DNA from 4 places in the Bacillus sp. TCT6 genome. Region 1 is predicted to be linked to each of the others. Evidence: riboswitches for the same ligand, from Rfam matches in the RefSeq annotation. Region 1 holds a riboswitch; each other region holds the start of a gene.
The links. A riboswitch is a leader RNA that binds a small molecule or an ion and turns the genes downstream of it on or off. The one in region 1 is predicted to bind S-adenosylmethionine.
Positions count from the first base shown of each region.

Region 2: another riboswitch for S-adenosylmethionine. It lies ahead of AC0ONG_RS00575 (cyclase family protein); the one in region 1 lies ahead of AC0ONG_RS05865 (Na+/H+ antiporter NhaC family protein).
Region 3: another riboswitch for S-adenosylmethionine. It lies ahead of metI (cystathionine gamma-synthase/O-acetylhomoserine thiolyase); the one in region 1 lies ahead of AC0ONG_RS05865 (Na+/H+ antiporter NhaC family protein).
Region 4: another riboswitch for S-adenosylmethionine. It lies ahead of AC0ONG_RS29705 (MetQ/NlpA family ABC transporter substrate-binding protein); the one in region 1 lies ahead of AC0ONG_RS05865 (Na+/H+ antiporter NhaC family protein).

Region 1 covers NZ_JBVYHX010000001.1:1,152,058-1,155,268, reverse strand. Annotated here, with positions in the region: gene AC0ONG_RS05875 (PspA/IM30 family protein) at 1-21, opposite strand, end outside; gene AC0ONG_RS05870 (lmo0954 family membrane protein) at 69-425, opposite strand; gene AC0ONG_RS05865 (Na+/H+ antiporter NhaC family protein) at 607-1,923, opposite strand; SAM riboswitch class I at 2,018-2,123, opposite strand; gene AC0ONG_RS05860 (ribonuclease FAU-1 family protein) at 2,244-2,762, opposite strand; gene gltP (glutamate/aspartate:proton symporter GltP) at 2,831-3,211, opposite strand, start outside.
Region 2 covers NZ_JBVYHX010000001.1:128,304-131,514, forward strand. Annotated here, with positions in the region: gene AC0ONG_RS00565 (ATP-binding protein) at 1-465, shown strand, start outside; gene AC0ONG_RS00570 (hypothetical protein) at 695-1,075, shown strand; gene AC0ONG_RS00575 (cyclase family protein) at 1,210-1,842, opposite strand; SAM riboswitch class I at 1,928-2,040, opposite strand; gene AC0ONG_RS00580 (PRK06851 family protein) at 2,189-3,211, shown strand, end outside.
Region 3 covers NZ_JBVYHX010000001.1:3,920,894-3,924,104, reverse strand. Annotated here, with positions in the region: gene metC (cystathionine beta-lyase) at 1-668, opposite strand, end outside; gene metI (cystathionine gamma-synthase/O-acetylhomoserine thiolyase) at 665-1,777, opposite strand; SAM riboswitch class I at 1,872-1,982, opposite strand; SAM riboswitch class I at 2,186-2,295, shown strand; gene AC0ONG_RS20000 (bifunctional homocysteine S-methyltransferase/methylenetetrahydrofolate reductase) at 2,366-3,211, shown strand, end outside.
Region 4 covers NZ_JBVYHX010000004.1:15,551-18,761, reverse strand. Annotated here, with positions in the region: gene AC0ONG_RS29715 (DUF6612 family protein) at 1-658, opposite strand, end outside; gene AC0ONG_RS29710 (NAD(P)-dependent alcohol dehydrogenase) at 815-1,723, shown strand; SAM riboswitch class I at 1,803-1,917, shown strand; gene AC0ONG_RS29705 (MetQ/NlpA family ABC transporter substrate-binding protein) at 2,003-2,815, shown strand; gene AC0ONG_RS29700 (methionine ABC transporter ATP-binding protein) at 2,828-3,211, shown strand, end outside.

The sequences.
Region 1 (3,211 bases):
TCCGAATAAAGATTGTTTCATTATAAATCTTCCTCTCTTCTACTTTAATTATAATTTGATTTATTGTTTTAGTTTTTCATTAATTTGTTCCACTCATCTTCAAAGTTGCTATATGGTTTAGAACTTTCTGGAGCAGATTCAACAACTACATCTTTTTCTTTTTTCCACTCACGGTATCCGTAGTATAAAACCACTAAAGCAGCGATACCGATTAATGCTGGTGAATGAGAAAGTGCAATGGATAAACCGATTAAACCAACAATACCCCAAGCTAACTTTCCAAAAAATGATTTAGCTCGCACAAATGATTTATAGCTCCAATATACAACTCCTGCTCCGATTGCGAATCCTACAATACCAGCAAGACTACCAAGAGCAATTAAAGCCAAAATACCGGCTGCGATAAACGCTAGAAATTGTTTCATCTTGTGCTTGCCTCCCTTCGATTTGATACTCTTATCTTAACTATTTTTTCATCTTTCCATAACGAGCTTAAGAACCGTTTTTAACTCAGACTTAAGACCGAGTCATATTCAGCCCTTTACGCAAAAAAACGTGCAGAGTCTATTCTCTGCACGTTTTTTAATTACTAACGTTCATATTAGATTAAGCTGTTTTATGATACTTTTTTTTCTCAGCTACTTTCGAAAACCTTGGAAACCCAATTAAAATAGAAACAATCCCACATACTCCAACTAAAATTGGATAAAATGCATATGGTAACAATTCAACCGGAGATAACGCTGCAAATCCTGCTGCCGTTAACATTTGGGCACCGTACGGGATCAACCCTTGCACACAACATGAGAAAAGATCTAATACACTCGCTGATTTACGAGGATCTATTTCATATTGATCCGCAATATTTTTTGCAAGCGGGCCTGTAAAAATAATCGAAATCGTATTATTTGCTGTACACATATTCGTCATACTCACTAAACCAGCAATACCAAATTCCGCTCCTTTTTTCGAACGAATATTACGTGTTAATACATTCATTAAATATTGAATACCACCATTATATTGGATTAATTCAACCATACCGCCAATTAATATAGCAAGTAATACTAACTCCATCATACCGCCCATTCCAGTCGTTACACTTTTAAAGAAACTTTCTAACGTGTAACTTCCATCTATAAGACCGATAACACCAGATAGTACAGTTCCACCAGTTAATACGATAAGTACATTCCAGCCAAGTAGAGCTGTAATAAGTACTCCTGCGTACGGTAAAATCTTTATCCAATCAAAGCTATGCGCTTTAACCTGCGTATCACTTCCTGAAGTAACTATTACTAATAGTACAATTGTAATAATAGCCGCTGGTAATACAATTAAAAAGTTCGTTTTAAACTTATCTTTCATTTCTGTTCCTTGTGAACGAACAGCTGCGATTGTTGTATCTGAAATAAATGATAAATTATCACCAAACATCGCTCCGCCAACAACAGTAGCCATCGTAAGCGCAATTGAGATATCAGTTTGACCACTAATACCTACAGCAATTGGTGCTAACGCTGCAATTGTTCCCATTGAAGTCCCCATAGCTAATGAAATAAATGCACCAATAACAAAGATTCCAGCTACGATAAATCCTGGCGGTAAAATAGTTAACGCTAAATTAACAGTTGAGTCTACCCCGCCCATTCCTTTAGCAGTCTCAGAAAATGCACCAGCAAGCACAAAAATTAATACCATAATCATAATATCTGGATTTCCTGCACCTTTAGCGAACCGCTCTACTTTCACATTAAAACTTTCTTTACGATTCATCACTAAAGCAACTCCTACAGCAATTGAAATCGCTACAAGTATCGGCAATTTATAGAAATCACCTGTAATAATTCCAGAACCAATAAATAGCGCCAAAAATATCCCAAGTGGTAATAAAGCTAAACCATTTCCTCTCGTTTCTTTCAAAGTACCATCTCTCCCTAGTTTCAACCTTTTTCTAATGAATAACAAAAGACCTCTTCCGATGAGAAGAGGTCTTATACATCTATAAGAAACACTCTTCTCATCTTTCAAGCACACGCTTGCTGGATTTGGCACAGCACTCTGAAATCGAGTCCGCTGCCGAGGCATCGTAGGGCCAGTCCCTCCGCCTCTCTTTATAAGAAGGTTTCATATTTATTTTTTAATAATAATTTCTTCCCTAACTTTACTCGCTTACAAAACAAAAGTCAATTATTTTTTGTATAGATTTTTTTGGTAATTATACAAAAATTTGAATACAACAATCATTTTAACTTTTCTATTTCTTCTTCCAATATTGAAATCCAATAAAATTCACTATTTTTTATTGCTGCTAATATCCATTTCGTAGTGTACCAAGCTAACTCATACTCTTCCTTCGTGACATCGCCACTTTTATAAGCATCCTCTAGCTCTTCTTCATCTAATATATACACCTTACCGCTGGGTAATAATACTACATCTAAATATAAATCATCAAAATACGGTAAACCACGATCGTCTATTTCATATTCTTTCGTCACATCAATATAATATTGCACTAAATTGTGCCTATCATCTAACATAGCTGTAATCGCAAAGTTCTTTCCATTAATGAAATATTGAACCCACGTATACCCATCACTTGCAATACAAATTTCTTTACCATCATATTCTTTACAACTAGGCTCTCTCACTTTTTTTATATCCAGTATTCCGAGCATTCCCTCTTCCACTTGCTTAACCGTATAACTCTTTTCTATTAGTCTCTTCCACGAAGCACCGTCACCATATTTACGTTTCATTATGTCTGCTCCTCTTCTATATACAGAAAAGCTCCCACATATTATGTGAGAGCTTGTTCATATTATAATTAAGCAGCTTGACCCTTTTCAGAAATCTCTTTTAAATAAGCTTGTCCTTTTTCAGCGTCATATTGACCTTCCCACTTAGACATAACTACAGCTGCTAAAGAGTTTCCTACAACGTTAACTGCTGTACGAGCCATATCTAAAATACGGTCAATACCAGCAATGAACGCTAAACCTTCAGGTGGAATACCTACTGTACCAAGTGTCGCTAATAATACAACGAATGATACGCCCGGTACACCTGCGATACCTTTTGATGTAACCATTAATACAAGTAATAATGTAATTTGTTGTGTAATAGATAAATCAATACCGTACATTTGCGCCAAGAAAATCGCCGCAATTGCTTGATATAAAGTTGATCCATCTAAGTTAAATGAATA
Region 2 (3,211 bases), 1.0 Mb from region 1:
GGAAAACCAAAGCCAACAAATTATGAAAGGTGTAATATACGAGACATCCTTCTATATGTTGTGCATCTAATGGAAAGTTATGCAATGCAATATAGAGTTAAATGTCATTTACAAGTAGATGGGAATTTACCGGCTATAAACGGTGATGATAAGCAATTAAAACAAGTGTTATTAAATATCATTAAAAATGGAATAGAATCAATGCCAGAGGGCGGAGAAATTCATATCCGTGCATATCAAAAAACGCAAGGACATTTGTGTATTTCTGTTGAAGACCAAGGATTTGGTATAGAGAATGAAAAGTTGGAAAAAATCGGCAAGGCATTTTACACAACAAAGGAGACTGGTACAGGACTTGGATTAATGATTACATATAAAATTATTAAGGAACATCAAGGGAGTATCACGATCCAAAGTAGTCTAGGAGTAGGAACGAAAGTAGAAATTTTTCTGCCGACCGTTTAATGTATTGGGAGAAAAGATTTTTCAGAAAAGTGTTCTTGTTGTGTAAATATAAACATTTTATAAAATGTTTCAAGAAGGGTTTTTTTTATAAAATACTTCGTTTATAATGGAGGAAAATATCGACATGAGATTGATTACTCATGTAACGGTTCAGTAGTGTTATGAAAAGATAAGAAGGGGTGCACGCGCATCCTTTTTTCTATGCAGATATTATGAAAGAGGTGGTATGATGGAATTAACATTAAATTCGACTGTATGTTTACACACGATTCAATTTCGAAAAGAGCAAAAGAATTATATTGTAAAAGATACAATTACAGGAGAAAAATATGAAATGCCGCCACTTTGGATTGATGCATTGGCAATGATGCGTGACGGTTTTTTATTGGGAGAAATTGAGGAGAAATTAAAAGAAGAGTATCCATCTGAAGAAGTGAATATGTTAGCATTCACGAGGCAACTGTTAGAACTAGAACTTGTTGAAATGGTAGATGGAGAAGAGATAGCTTGCACAAAGAAGAAAGAGATAGATTGTTTAGCTTGGGTGCGTCCCCGTGTGGAACAATTCTTTCTTAATTTAAATAGAAAATATAGAAGCAAAGACCAGTAGTGGCCTTTGCTTTTTTTAATCCCGCTATTTGCCGGGCAGTAAGACCCCCACCTCAAAATTCAGCGGAAGCAAAGAAGTTAGGTGTGGGATGAACAAAACCCCCACTGATTAAAGGTTCACTTTATAGGTTGTGTTTAAAATATAACAGCAAATGCTCTTGCGAAAGCACCGTCACTATTTTTAATTTTTAAAGGTGCGGCTGAGAAAAAGAAACGTTTTGTTTCGATAGCATCTAGATTTGTTAAGTTTTCAATTAAGTAAATATTATTCCCTAGTAATATGTGATGAATCGGTGATGTTTCTGTTGTGACTTCATCAGGAGAAATGAAATCTAAACCGATAGATTTTACTTTTAATTGAACTAATTCTTCAGCTAATTCTTCAGAAAGATAAAATGCTTCTTTCTCATAAGCTTCTGTATTCCATTTGGTGGATAGATTAGAATGAAAAATAACAATATCACCTTCTTTTATGTCAGTATTATGCAATACTGCCTTAGGTAATTTTCGCTCTTGAATATGTGTTACATCTATAAGAACAGCTTCACCTACAAATTGATCCAGCGGTAATTGATCGATGGTCGTTGCGCCTGAAATAAAATGCGCAGGAGCATCACAATGCGTGCCAACATGAACGACAGAATGAAAATCTGTAACTTGATAGCCTGATTCTTCAACACTTGTAACAGCTTCTAGTTGTATTTTAGGTGTTCCAGGAAATTGAGACATATTATTTTCAAATGTTTGCGATAAATCAATTACTTTCATTTTACATACCTCCAATATATATTTTTCAAATAATAAAAAGCTCATCCTTCAGTATCAAGAAAGATGAGCTTTACATGCTAGTTGAGTTTTATCTTCCAAAATGCAATGCATTTTGCAGGAATTAGCACCTATTCAGTTTGTATAAACTGAGGTTGCTGGGCTTCAAAGGGCCGGTCCCTCTGCCTCTCTTGATAAAGAAGTATTTAATTTTGAAATCGTAATTTTCCGATAGTTAAATTGTAATTCATTTCCTTTTTTCGTGCAATACAAAATAGGTATTCACCCAAATAAAGCTGCTCGCATATTGTAGGTTATGTAAATAGAATGCTGCGAAGGAGTGAGTGCAGTGACAGGAAATGTATTAAATTATTATGCTGGTGGTAATACAGCTAGGGGATTTCACAATTTATACGAAGAGAATTTAAAAGGATTAGACAGATTATTTATCTTAAAGGGTGGCCCAGGAACGGGAAAATCTTCTTTAATAAAGGCAATAGGTCGTGAATGGATTGAAAAAGGATATGATATTGAATTGTTACATTGTTCTTCTGATAATAAATCGGTTGATGGTGTAATTATCCCAAAATTAAAAGTAGGAATTGTTGATGGGACATCGCCGCATGTTATTGAGCCAAAAATGCCAGGAGTTGTTGAAGAGTATATAAATTTAGGAATTGCTTGGGACTCAGATAAACTAAGAAAGCAGAAGTTAGAAATTGAAAGATTTGTTTCAGAAGCAAGCAAAGCTTTTCAGTCTGCTTACGCACGTTTTAAAGAGGCATTGGTTATACATGATGAGTGGGAGAAGATATATATTGATAATATAGATTTTAATAAAGCAAATGAACTAACCAATCAGCTAATCCAGAAATTATTTGCAGATAAAAGCGGGAGACAATCGCTTGTAAAACATCGTTTTTTAGGAGCTGCTACACCGAAAGGAGCAGTTGATTTTGTTCCTAATTTAACAGAAGGGTTACCACATCGTTATTTTATAAAAGGGCGCCCAGGCTCTGGAAAATCAACGATGCTCAAAAAGTTAGCTAAGGCAGCTGAGGAAAAAGGGTTTGAAGTTGAAGTATATCATTGCGGATTTGACCCGAATAGTCTTGATATGGTTATCGTAAGAGAATTAGGATTTGCAATTTTTGATAGCACCGCACCACATGAATATTTTCCAAGTCGCGAGGGTGATGAAATTATTGATATGTATGCCCTTATTGTTACGCCAGGGACGGATGAGAAATATGCGAAGGAAATTCGTGATGTCTCCATTCAATATAAAGCAAAAATGAATGAGGCGATGTCTTTCTTAGCGAAAGCAAAATCGGTTCGTGATAAATTAGAACGAATTTATATTGCTGCTATG
Region 3 (3,211 bases), 2.8 Mb from region 1:
AATCCAAGCTTTTGAGCGAGTTCTGCATCTTTTACTACTGCTAATCCGGCAGTAACATCACTATGACCAGCAATAAATTTTGTAGCACTATGAAGAACGACATCAGCTCCAAGTTCAAGTGGTTTCTGGAATAGTGGTGTCAAAAAAGTATTATCAACAAAAGTAAGAGCGCCAATAGATTTTGCAAGTTTAGAAACTTCGCGGATATCTGTCACTTTTAAAAGTGGGTTAGAAGGTGTTTCTACATAAAAGAGCTTTGTATTTGGTTTAATGTTTTGTTTTATTTCTTCTAAATTGGTCATATCAATAAATGTATGTGAAACACCGTAACGGGAGAGTACCTCAGTTATCACTCTGTAAGTGCCTCCGTATACATCTTCTGAAATGAGTACGTGATCACCTTGTGAAAGAAGGAGGAATGCAGTGGAAATCGCTGCAATGCCTGATGCAAAGGCGAATCCCTTTGTTCCACCTTCTAATAAAGCAATGATATCTTCAAGAGCTTCACGAGTTGGATTTCCTGACCTGCTATAGTCATATTTTCCGAACGTATCTACATCAAACTGGTGAAAAGTTGATGTGTTATAAATGGGAACGTTCACAGCGCCCGTTTGTGAGTCATGTTTATATTGGTTGTGTAGTAAGAGTGTATCTATAGAATAGCTCATATTTTTACACCTTCTTTTACGAGTTTAATGGCTTGCTTTAAGTCTTGAATTAAATCGTTACTATTTTCAATGCCAACGGAGAATCGAAGAAGACGATTGCATACACCGTTTGCTGTTCTAATATCTTCAGGAATATCAGCATGTGTTTGCGTTGCTGGATAAGTCATTAAACTTTCTACACCACCAAGACTTTCTGCAAATGTAATTAAGGATAAAGATTGTAAGAATGGATTAATCCAAGCTTCATCTTTAAGGCGGAATGAAATCATGCCGCCTCTTCCTGGATAAAATACATCTGTCACCCCGTTTTCATCATTTAAATATGCAACAACTGCTTTCGCATTTTCTTCATGTTGTCTCATGCGAAGCGCTAACGTTTTCATACCGCGAATTAATAACCATGAGTCAAATGGGCTTAAAACCGCGCCTGATGCATTATGATAATGAGCGATTTCCTCGCAAAGTTCCATTCCTTTTGCAACGACAAGTCCGCTTAGTACATCGTTATGTCCCCCTAAATATTTCGTTGCGCTATGGAGTACAATGTCAGCACCCTCTGTTAATGGTTGCTGTATATAAGGTGTGTAGAATGTGTTGTCTACAATAAGAAGTAGTCCGTGCCTTTTCGCTACAGTTGCGACAGCAGCAATATCAGTAACTTGCATTAATGGATTAGTTGGAGTTTCTATGAAAATAGCCTTCGTTTCAGTTGTGATAGCTTGCTCAATTTGTTTAATAGATTGTGTATTTACGTATCTACATCGAACATTCCACTTTTTTTCGTGCTCAGAAAATAATCGATACGTTCCTCCGTATAAATCTTCAGATACAATAAGTTCGTCTCCAGAGCGGAATAGAGAAAGGACGAGGAGAACAGCCGCCATCCCTGAACTACAGGCATAACCTTGTTCGCCATATTCTAAGTCTGCGATTGCCTGTTCTAAAAGACCGCGAGTTGGATTGCCAGTTCGTGAATAGTCAAAGCCAGTAGATTTACCAATTCCTTCGTGACGATAAGCGGTTGAGAAATAAACCGGTGGATTAACCGTTCCTGTTGTAGTTTCACTGCGATTTCCGATTTGTGCTAGTTTTGTTTCGATTGTTGACATGTGAAAATTCCTCCTTTTTAAATTGAAACATTAAGTGAATATAAAATAAAAAAAGCCTTCTAAGAAGAAGGCTTTCGGTTTGAATAGAGTCTTCTTCTCATCTGTCAAATCTTTCACAATTTGCTGGAATTAGCACCTTATTAACAAACTGTTAATGGTTGCTGAGGCGTCATAGGGCCAGTCCCTCTACCTCTCTAGATAAGAATGTTCGTATGAAATTTTTATTATGTTTTTAACTTTACAACAAAAGATAATTGAATTGCAAGTTTATTTTAAATAATTTTTATTTTTCCGCAAGTATCATTGACTTTTACTTTTGTGCATGCTAAATTTATTAAAAAATTAACAAACATTGTTAAAAGGGGAACGCATTTCCTTTTAGCTACATAAATAAAATAATAAAGACAACTCTTATTGAGAGCGGTGGAGGGAAAGGCCCTGTGAAACCCGGCAACCTTCAAACGAAATGTTTGAAACGGTGCTAATACCTGCAAAACGAATGTTTTGCATAATAAGAGGAGGAACGATTATGTCCCCCTCTTCAAAGTGAAGAGGGGGTTTTTATATTGATAGAAATGAGGGAGATTCGTGAAATTACTAGATTTATTATCAAAAGGAATTGTAATAGGTGATGGTGCGGTTGGGACGTTATTGCATTCACATGGTTTGCAAAGTAGCTTTGAAGAATTGAATGTATCTGATCCAGACTTAATTATATCGATTCATAAACAATATGTAGCTGCTGGAGCAGATGTAATTCAAACGAATACGTATGGGGCAAATGAGACGAAATTACGTATGTATGGTTTAGAAAATCAAGTTACAGAAATTAATAGAGCGGCAGTAAAACTGGCGAAAGCATCTGTTACAGACAGAAATGCAATTTTAGGAACAATTGGTGGTATGAAACACATCGGAGCCGTTACAACGACTGATATGGAAAGGGAGTTTATGCTACTTGAACAGGCAGGGGCTTTACTAGAAGAGCAGGTTGATGGATTACTATTAGAAACTTTTTACGATGAATTTGAATTACTTCATGCCGTTAAAGTATTGCGTAAGCAAACGAATATTCCAATTGTTGCTCAATTAGCGTTACATGAAGCAGGTACGACTCAAAATGGAAATGATGTCAATGAAATATTAAAGCAACTTATAGATTGCGGTGCAAATGTTGTTGGATTGAATTGTCAACTAGGGCCGCTTCATATGACGGAAGCTTTCAAAATGATATCGATTCCGCAAAATGGCTATTTATCAGCATACCCAAATGCAGGTCTCCCGAATTATGTGGAGGGACGTTATGTATATGAGGGAAGCCCAGCTTATTTTGAAGCGATGACACCGAGATTTATTGAGCAAGGTATTCGATTATTGGGTGGTTGTTGTGGTACGACTCCAGAACATATTCAAAGTATGAAGCGCGCTGTTGCG
Region 4 (3,211 bases), on a different contig from region 1:
CTATCTTTGCTGATTCATATTTAAAATCTTTTGTAATAATATATTCCCCATCTATTTCTTCTATCTTTGCATTTTGGCCTTGTAGCATTTGTTTCTGCTTTTCATCCATACTAGCTAGCATACTCTCTGTCTCTTTCCCTTTTAATGCAAACTTCAGCTTATAATTATCTCCACTTTTCTCCATCTTCACTTTATTTAAAATTTCCGATGGAATCTCTAAATTATCTACCATTCCTTGAGTCGCATTCATTCCGTTAGCATTTAATTGTTCCTCTGGTACAGACATAACTTCACCCGAATTAGGATTTTTCACCTGACCAGCAATTTTTCCACCCACATCATAAACAATAACCTCTGTACCAGAAACATTCATTTCAGAACGAGAGTTTTTTTTCTTCGGCTCTAGTTGCATTTTAGCCTTCATTACATTCATCTCTGTTCCTTCAGCCTTTATTCCCACATCATATGTCATCGTTACATTTTCTTCGTTTTTAAAAGCTTCATTCGCTTTATTGAAAACATCCTTCGCTGTTAATTCCTTTTCTTTCTGCACAGCTTCTTTTTTCGGTTCATCAGTCTTTTTTGTTTCCTCATTACTACACCCTACTCCTAGACCAACTGCAAGTACTAAACTTGAAATTAAAATAAGTTTTTTCATAACGTCCCCTCCTTCCCAAAAATAATATCATCTCTTTTCCTATGAAATCTATATAATTCGTAATATTCTTCTTTAATTTTTTTCCTATATAGTAACATGTTTGAGAAAAAGTTTAAATATGATGTAAATAATAACAACTCATTTCAGGAGGTCATTATGAAAGCAATTATTTGCACAAAGTATGGACCACCTAATGTTCTCCAGATTCAAAATGTAGAAAAGCCTAAACCTAAAAAAAATGAAGTATTAGTTAAAATTCACGCAACAAGTGTATCGACTGGAGATTGTAGAATACGTGGCTTTAATAGCCCCCTCTTATTTTGGATTCCTATGCGGATCATATTAGGTTTCAGAAAACCGAGGAAACCTATACTTGGCGTAGAGTTATCCGGTGAAATCGAAGACATTGGAACAGATGTAACACAATTTAAAAAAGGAGATCCAGTTTTTGCATTAACAGAACTAAACCTTGGTGGTTATGCCGAATACACATGCGTGCATGAAAGTGGATTAATAGCATTAAAACCTACCAATGTGACATATGAAGAAGCTGCCGTTATTCCTTTTGGCGGAACTTCAGCATTGCACTTCCTTAGAAAAGGACAGATAAAAAAAGGGCAACGAGTACTTATATACGGCGCCTCTGGTTCAGTAGGGACAGCTGCCGTACAACTTGCTAAATACTTCGGGGCGACTGTCACAGCTATTTGTAGTAGTTCGAATTTCGATTTAGTTACAGCCTTAGGGGCAGACAACGTAATTGATTATATGAAAGAAGATTTTACTAAGCAGGGCGAGCACTACGATATTATATTTGATGCAGTTGGAAAATATAAAAAGTCTCTTTGTACAGATGCATTAATGCCTAATGGAAAATATGTATCTGTGAATGGAATGATGGCAAAGGTCAGTAAAGAAGATATGAACCTACTAAAACAACTAGCTGAAACAGAAAAGCTAAAACCTGTTATTGATAGAACTTACCGATTAGAAGAAGTTGTAGAAGCCCATACGTATGTAGAAATGGGCCATAAGAAAGGAAATGTTTCGATTACCTTAAAATAAAATATATTCTGAAAATATCATTGACAATTCTTTTTGTACGATTTACTATTAGTACCATATTCAAAACTACATACACATACTCTTATCAAGAGTGGCGGAGGGACTGGCCCGATGATGCCCGGCAACCGAGCTTATAACATATAAGCTAAGGTGCTAATTCCTGCAAAACGAGTTTTCGTTTTGGACGATAAGAGAGGAATCTATTTCGTCTATTCGGCACCTCTCTTATTTTTGGGAGGTGCTTTTTATTTTGGAACGTATATGAAGGGGGATTTATAGATGAAAAAGGTATTATTAAGCATTGTAAGCGGAGCAGTATTATTATTAGGCGCCTGTAGCGTGAGTTCAGATAAAGAGGTAAAAGCATTAGACGAGAAAAAGATTACTGTCGGTGTAACAGGTGGACCACATGAACAAATTTTTGAAAAGGTAAAAGAAGTTGCAGCAAAAGATGGTCTCGAAATTGATATAAAAGTATTTAATGATTATGTAGCGCCGAACGTATCTTTAGATGAAAAAAGCCTTGATGTAAATAGCTACCAAACAAAATCGTATTTAGATGTATTTAAAGCTGAACGCAATATGAAATTAGCTGAAGTATTTTCAACAGTAACATTCCCTATGGGCATATATTCTAAAAACATAAAAGATGTAAAAGACTTAAAAGAGGGCGATGCAATTGCTGTACCAAATGACCCAACGAATGAACTGCGAGCTTTAAAATTATTTGAAAAAGCAGGGGTTTTAAAAGTTGATCCGAAGGCTACAGAAAAAGCGACTGCGAAAGATGTAATTGAAAACCCGAAAAATTTAAAGATTGTTGAATTAGAAGCTTCTCAATTACCAACGCAACTAAGTGAAGTGAAAGCAGCTGCAATTAATACAAACTTTGCATTAGGTGCAAAATTAAGTCCAGCGAAAGATTCTATTTTCCGCGAAGGAAAAGATTCACCATATGTGAACTGGGTCGTTGTTCGTACTGAAAATAAAGATGATGCCGTTGTAAACAAATTAAAGAAAGCTTATCAATCTAAAGAAGTAAAAGAGTTTATCGAGAAAAAATTTGATGGTTCAGTTTTACCATCTTGGTAGGAGCTGACGATAATGATTGAATTAAAAAACATATCCAAAGTATTTACAACAAAAAAAGGGAATGTTGAGGCTCTTAAGTCTACTTCCCTTAAAGTAGAAAAAGGCGATGTATTTGGAATCATTGGGTATAGTGGCGCTGGTAAAAGCACATTGATTCGATGTGTAAATCTATTAGAAAAACCAACGACAGGAAATATCATTGTAAACGAACAAGACCTAACAACATTATCAACAAAAGAACTAGCAAAAGCGAGACAAAAAATCGGAATGATCTTTCAAGGATTCAATTTACTTAAAACTGTTACCGTCTATGAAAATATTGCATTACCGTTACGGCTTGCTGGCATTCCAAAAGCGGAAATTGAAAAAAGAGTAGAAAAATATTTACGCATCGTG